Regions from separate parts of the Hydrogenovibrio kuenenii DSM 12350 genome, predicted to be linked through region 3. Evidence: predicted binding sites of a transcription regulator. Region 3 holds the regulator's gene; each other region holds the start of a gene.
The links. The regulator PhoB, encoded in region 3, activates phosphate uptake and scavenging genes when phosphate is short. The targets are predictions, from matches to a motif close to GNNTGTCATAAAACTGTCANAT.
Positions count from the first base shown of each region.

Region 1: a site for PhoB is predicted at 965-986, ahead of pgm (phosphoglucomutase (alpha-D-glucose-1,6-bisphosphate-dependent)). Genes of this name have one in related genera too.
Region 2: a site for PhoB is predicted at 1,292-1,313, ahead of N745_RS0104220 (UDP-2,3-diacylglucosamine diphosphatase). Genes of this name have one in related genera too.

Region 1 covers NZ_JAGP01000001.1:2,202,126-2,204,399, reverse strand. Annotated here, with positions in the region: gene pgm (phosphoglucomutase (alpha-D-glucose-1,6-bisphosphate-dependent)) at 1-917, opposite strand, end outside; gene N745_RS0110325 (DUF2607 family protein) at 1,076-1,414, shown strand; gene N745_RS0110320 (TonB-dependent receptor) at 1,482-2,274, shown strand, end outside.
Region 2 covers NZ_JAGP01000001.1:901,534-903,807, forward strand. Annotated here, with positions in the region: gene N745_RS0104215 (glycosyltransferase family 4 protein) at 158-1,189, opposite strand; gene N745_RS0104220 (UDP-2,3-diacylglucosamine diphosphatase) at 1,377-2,274, shown strand, end outside.
Region 3 covers NZ_JAGP01000001.1:655,046-657,319, reverse strand. Annotated here, with positions in the region: gene phoR (phosphate regulon sensor histidine kinase PhoR) at 1-593, opposite strand, end outside; gene phoB (phosphate regulon transcriptional regulator PhoB) at 613-1,305, opposite strand; gene phoU (phosphate signaling complex protein PhoU) at 1,312-2,049, opposite strand.

The sequences.
Region 1 (2,274 bases), 1.5 Mb from region 3:
GGGTCGTTACCGAAAGCGATGTCGTAGTTGTCTTTCAGTTTGATGAGGCTTGCCATTGCATAAGGAGATGAACAGTCCATACGGATTTTGCCATCTTTATCCACACTCATAAACGAGAAGGTCGGGTCGATTTTGTGGTTTACGATTTCAAGGTTCAAACCGTAGTAATCAGCAATAGGTTGCCAATAATGAATTGCTGCACCGCCCAATGGGTCAATGCCTAGTTTCAGACCAGCATCTTTAATGGCCTGCATATTGACGACTTTATCTAGGTCTTTGACGTAAGGCATAATCAAATCTGCTTTGGTGACAAATTTAGATTCCAGAGCGTCGCTTAATGTCATGCGTTTCACGTCTGACATGCCGTTGCGAATGATGTCGTTAGCACGGTTCTGAATGACATTGGTGGCATCCGAGTCGGCTGGGCCACCGTGTGGCGGGTTGTATTTAAAGCCACCGTCTTGCGGTGGGTTGTGGGATGGGGTGATGATGACGCCATCCGCTAGACCGTCTGTTTTGCCATGATTATGCGTCAAAATGGCATGGGAAACGACAGGGGTTGGCGTATAGCGGCCATTGTCTTGAATGATGACGTTCACACCGTTTCCTGCAAACACTTCAATGGCGGTTGCGTGTGCGGCTTCGGAAAGCGCGTGGGTATCCATGCCGATATAAAGTGGTCCGTTGATGCCTTGCGAAGCACGATATTCGACAATCGCCTGGGAAATGGCGGCGATGTGGTTTTCGTTAAAGGTGCATTTGCTCGAACAGCCACGGTGACCGGAAGTACCAAAACTGACAGCATGATCCGGATTGTCGGCATTTGGTGTTAGGGTGTAATAATCTGAAACCAATAGGGGAATATTTTCAAGAATATCATCTGGAGCGGGTTTTCCGGCAAGTGGTGAAATCGGCATGAGCGTTCCTTATATTTGAATAGCTTTGATTTGATTATAGTGATTTGAAATGACGTTTGCATGACTTCATGTTTTACGTATGAAAATCTGCCAGGCTGGGGTGAGAAAGTTTTTTAAAGTTGCAAATAGGGGTTGACGAGTTTGCTAAAATTGAAAATATGAATCAGTCACTCTTTAATCTTTCAACGTTACGCCGAGCCGCTCAGTCTGCTTGGCACTCCAGTCGCATGGCTTCGCGCATAGCGTTACTGCTGGCGTTGTTTCTGTTCGCCAAAACGGCAGGATTGATTCATGATGAGGTTCATCCTTTTCACCATCACACGGAACAGTGTGATATTTACCAAGCGATGGCGCATCACACCGGTAATACGGTTGCCGAGCTTGAGGTCGCGATTTCTGCGCCCGAATATACACTTCATGATACGGTTGTCGTTTCTCAACGTACCCCCTCTACTTACCCTGCTTTTTGGGGGCGTGCACCACCTAGTTTTGTCTGATTGAGCTTTTAGCCTGCGTTTTTGCGCGCCGGTGAATTGAAAATTTGACAAAATTTAGGAGAAAGACATGCTTCGTAAGAAACTTGTGTCTGCCATTCTTGTTGCGACAGGAGCAACCTTTGATGTTGCCTGGGCGGAAGAAAAGCAGAGAAATGTCACGGAACTGGAAACCATTTCCGTTGAAGAAAGACGGGAAGAAACCTTAAAACCGGTACATATCAGTACCTCTACCACCTTACACCCTGAAGCTTCGGAAATGGAACGCGGTAGCACTGCGTCACTTGGCGAAGCTTTGGACGGTTTGCCGGGGGTGAACAATCTGTCATCCGGCAGTCAGTCCGGCAAGCCCATTGTGCGCGGTGATACTTCATTGCGTCTGCCGGTGTTGTCCAATGGATTGACGATGGAATATCAAGCGGAAGGAACACGCCATAACCCGAATGTTGATCCTGCATTGATGGAGAACGTTGAAGTGACTCGGGGTCCTCAGGGGTTGAAATATTCGAGTCAGGCAGTGAAGTCGGCGGTGAATGTGTCCGGCCCGCAAATTGATTATGCTGGAAAGGGTCAGACCAAAACTTCCGGCGAATTGATGGGCGAAGTGAACTCCAACAATAATGAAACCATGATAGGTGCCAAGGCGAAATTCTCATCCAATGGCGTTGGTTTGGTTGGGGGGATTACCCAACGAAAAGGCAATGATTTCGTGTCACCGAATACGACCGAAGCGGGCGACGTGAAACCGGGTGATCCGGCAGGAACGAAACCTTTGGTGACAGGAACCACGCCTTATACCAACTTCGAGTCGGATGCCGCGGTTATTGGGTTGGGGTATCAGGGAGATTGGGGCGAAGTGGAAT
Region 2 (2,274 bases), 250 kb from region 3:
AATTGCATTAGACAATAACTTAACCGTCAAATGTGAAGAAACCATGAACAAAACAAAGCAGTTATATGACGAATTTGTGATGGGTATATGACAGGCCACCTATTACATACTTGATGGCCAATATTGCGCGGTAGTGCTCAGTTAGATGGAGGCTGTTTTACAGGACATTATTCCAATCAATATAACTAAGATGGCTAAGGAATTGATCTGCCGCTTCATTCCAAGTTAGCCCGGAAATTGATTCAGAAACTTGGCTGCGATCTAGTGTTAAACACTTATTCACAGCGACTTTTAAATCCTCATCCATCCAACCATTGAGGCCTTGAGTAATAATGTCTTTCGGTCCTGTGACAGGGAAGGCCGCCACCGGTAAACCACAAGCAATAGCCTCGATATTCACCACACCGTAAGTGTCCGTCAAGGAAGGGAAAACAAAAACATCTGCACTGGCATAGTAAGCTGCGAGTTCTTTACCGAATTTCGCGCCAACAAAAACAGCATCGGGATAACGTTCTTGCAACTCTTCTTGCGATGGGCCTTTACCAACGACGACTTTTGTGCCGGGTAAATCCATATCCAAAAATGCCTCTAAATTTTTCTCTGGTGCGACTCGACCAACAGATAAATAAATCGGGCGAGGTAGGTCTAAGTCAATCTTACGCTCTGGATTGAAGGTCTCAGTATCGACACCTCGCGTTACCACTGTTAGAGATTTAAAACCATGTTCTTTGAGTTCTTGTAAAGTTGAATCAGAAGGAACATAGGTCATTTTCCCTCTGTTATGAAAGCGTCTTAACAGCGCATAAACCCAGCTTGCAGGAATAGGTAATCTTTGGTGAATATATTCTGGATATTTAGTGTGGTAGCCCGTGGTAAAAGGCAATTTATATTTTAGGCAGATGTTGCGTGCGCGCCAGCCCAAACCGCCTTCGGTAGCGATGTGAATCGCATCGGGTAAAAAGTCGAGTAGTCGTTGTTCTAGATTTTCAGCAGACCAGACAACGGGAATTTCCGGGTAGGTCGGCATGGGAAAATGTTTGTAGTCATTAGGCTGAAAGACCTCAACGGTAATCTCTTTTGCTTCAAGCTCTTTGACCATTTGAGTGAGGGTGGTGACGACACCGTTAACCTGTGGTGTCCAAGCATCGGTGATTAAGGCAAACTTACGAATGGGGGATTCAACCTGCATGTTTATGATTCTTTTTCTGTTGTAAATGAGTTGGTAGATAAGTTAGACGAAAAAAAAGTGTTTGAAATGAAACATTTGTGAAACAAAACCTAGAAGTGCTTCGCTTGTCATCTAACCGACACGTAACTGTGATTTAAATGAAACTTTCTCTGGTTAGACTGACGAAAATAATTGAGGAAGTGTGGATATGCAAGACCAACAAAAGCTCGATACTATGCCTGATTGGATGGCTTCTATTGCCAATGATGATTTGATTGTTGCGGAAAACACCCATCAACATCAGCACTACAAGTCTATTTTTATTTCGGATGTCCATCTCGGTTCTAAAGGGGCTAAAGCCCAATTTTTAGCAGATTTTCTTAAATACAATCACTGCGACAACCTTTATTTGGTGGGCGATATTATTGACGGTTGGCGTTTGAGAAAACGTATCTTTTGGCCACAAGAACACACCAACGTGATTCGTCGTATTTTGACGAAAGCCAAGCGTGGCACCAAAGTGGTTTTTGTCACAGGCAACCATGATGAATTTTTACGTCGCTATTCCGGTATCGATTTCGGTAATATTCTATTAACGGATCAAACCGAACATATTTGTGTAAATGGTGACCGTTTGCTCGTGGTTCATGGCGACAAATATGACAGCGTTGTACAAACGCGTAAGTGGCTGGCAGTATTGGGTGACTGGGGTTATGAGACGTTGGTGCGATTCAACACGCATTTCAATAAAGTCCGTCAGTTGTTCGGTATGCGTTATTGGTCACTATCTTCGTATGTTAAGCAAAAGGTTAAGTCGGCAGTATCCTTTATTACCGCTTATGAAGAAGCCGTGGTGAAAGACTGTCAATTGCATGGTTATCGTGGCGTAGTTTGTGGGCATATTCATCATCCTGAAATTCGTGATATAGATGGCATAGATTATTACAACTGTGGTGATTGGGTAGAAAGTTGCACGGCTATCGTTGAAACAACGGATGGCAAAATGAAGTTGCTACGTTGGGTGGATATTGATCACGTTACTCAGAAGGCATTCTCTTCTCAAGCAAATGATAAAGCCGAAGAAAAGGCTGAAGATGAGAAAAGCA
Region 3 (2,274 bases):
TTGTAAAGCTCATGAATATCTTTAATCACAATAAGTTTGTGATGCTGGTAATATTCAAAAACGGATACACTCAAAACTCTTTTTACACCTTTAAATGAGGGCAAAATTAGAGGTTTAGTGTAATTTTCTTGCTTTAAATAAGAAATAAACTCTGGGACACGAACAAGCGGTTCAAGAGAAAGGGAAACGTCAGAATGCCTTAAGTGCAGCATACGCTTAGCTGCCGCATTGAACCACTCTATTTTACCACCGGGATCAATAGAGATAATGGCATCCGGTATAGACATGGATGCTGCTTGCAGTTGCTGGTATTTATGTGCTTGTAATTCAGCTAGTTTTTCAAGCGAGCGTTGCTTACGAGAAACCAAATAGCCTATTTCAGACCAAAAACCTGAAGCGGGAGGGTATGATGCTTTAGAGCTCCCTTTTAGCCATAGTTCAAACTTCCTCAAACTGTAAAAATGGCGCCCCAAGAAGAAAACAAGATAACCCGCTAAAGCCACCTCATAATCTTCAATTAACCAGCCTATAAAAAGTGCACCCCAAAGCGTTGTAATCGTCCAGGTAAGTTCTCTTGAAACACCTTCAGTCAATGCAATAACCTACTTGCATTTAGTCAGTAGAAAAGCGGTAACCCGCTCCTCTAACTGTTTGAATAACATCAGCAACACCTACTGGTTCCAAGATTTTTCTGAGTCGTCGAATATGAACATCCACAGTTCTTTCTTCAACAATAATACTCTCACCCCAGACGTGATCTAATAATTGGGAACGCGTATACACGCGATTAGAATGAGTCATAAAGAAATGCATTAATTTGAATTCGGTTGGACCAAGCTTCACTTCTTGACCATCAACAGTAAAACGATAGCTACTCAAATCTAATTGCAAAAGCCCCGCTTTGATAATTTCAGAAGAATGCTTATCCGGCATGTGACGTCTAAGCAACGCTTGACATCTTGCTACCAATGCACGTGGTGAAAAAGGCTTCACAACATAGTCGTCTGCACCAGCCTCAAACCCCTTAACCTGATCATTTTCTTCGCCTTTTGCAGTCAGCATTAAAATAGGCGTATGTCCTACTTGATCATGCTGGCGAATTCGTTGCGCTAAAGAAACACCTGAGGTACCCGGCAACATCCAATCTAGAATGACACAGTCAGGCTGGTGCTCCAAAAGCAAATTCCAGCCCTGTTCTGCATTCGGTGCTTCAATGACTTTAAAATCTGCTGCCGAAAGCGTGAAATTCAACATATCACGAATGGCCGCTTCATCCTCTACAACCAATACAGTGTGGTTCGCCATCCTATCTTAATCCTCAAGAGAGTTAATAAATGCCACTAAAGTTTCGCGATCCATTTCTCTCACGTCTTTACCCTTAATCAAATAAATAATGCTTTCACCAATATTGCGGGCATGATCAGAAATGCGCTCTAAGGCACGCAAAGTTATTAATACTTCCGCTAAACACGCTGCTTTCTCAGGTGTATTTTTGAAACCTTCAATCACTTCTCGATAACCTTCTTTATAAATCCTATCCACATTCTCTTCTTCTTGGATAAGCTTTAGAGACGCTTCTGTTGTTACACGAGCAAATCCATCTAATGCATCATGCAACATATTAATTGATCGGTTGGCCATATCTATCAACGAAAGATAACCAGGTAAGGTTGCACAGCTATCAATTTGATCTTCTTTCGCAAAGGTCATTACCATTTTGGCAACCTTCACAATTTCGTCACCAATACGTTCTAAATCAATGGCGATGCGAATTGTCGCGATAATCAATCTCAAGTCGGATGCCGTAGGGTGCTGTCTGGACAAGACCTTAGCGCATAATTTATCAATCGTCATTTCAGCGTTATTCACAGCACGGTCAAGCAAAATTACTTCTTGTGCTCGATTAACGTTGTTCTCGGTCAAAGCCATCATCGCACCTTCGAACTGACTTTCAACCAAACCACCCATCTCCAAAATATGGTTAAATAAAGCCTCGAGATTTCGATTTAATTCGGTCGAGATGTGTGACGTAAAATCCTGCTTATCCATTTACCTTTCCTCTTTAAAAATTTTAGGAGCTGCTTTTTTGTTTTTATAACCTTAGAAACCAAACTGTCGACAAGTCTCTTCAATCAAGGATCTTAATTTTGCGTGGAGCTCCTAATTGGAACAATAATAACTTAGACAGCGTTTTTTTCAATAAAACTTTATTGAAGCCAACTCAATTATGTTCAAATCTCAACCAATACTTTCCAACTAGGGGTATTGCACATA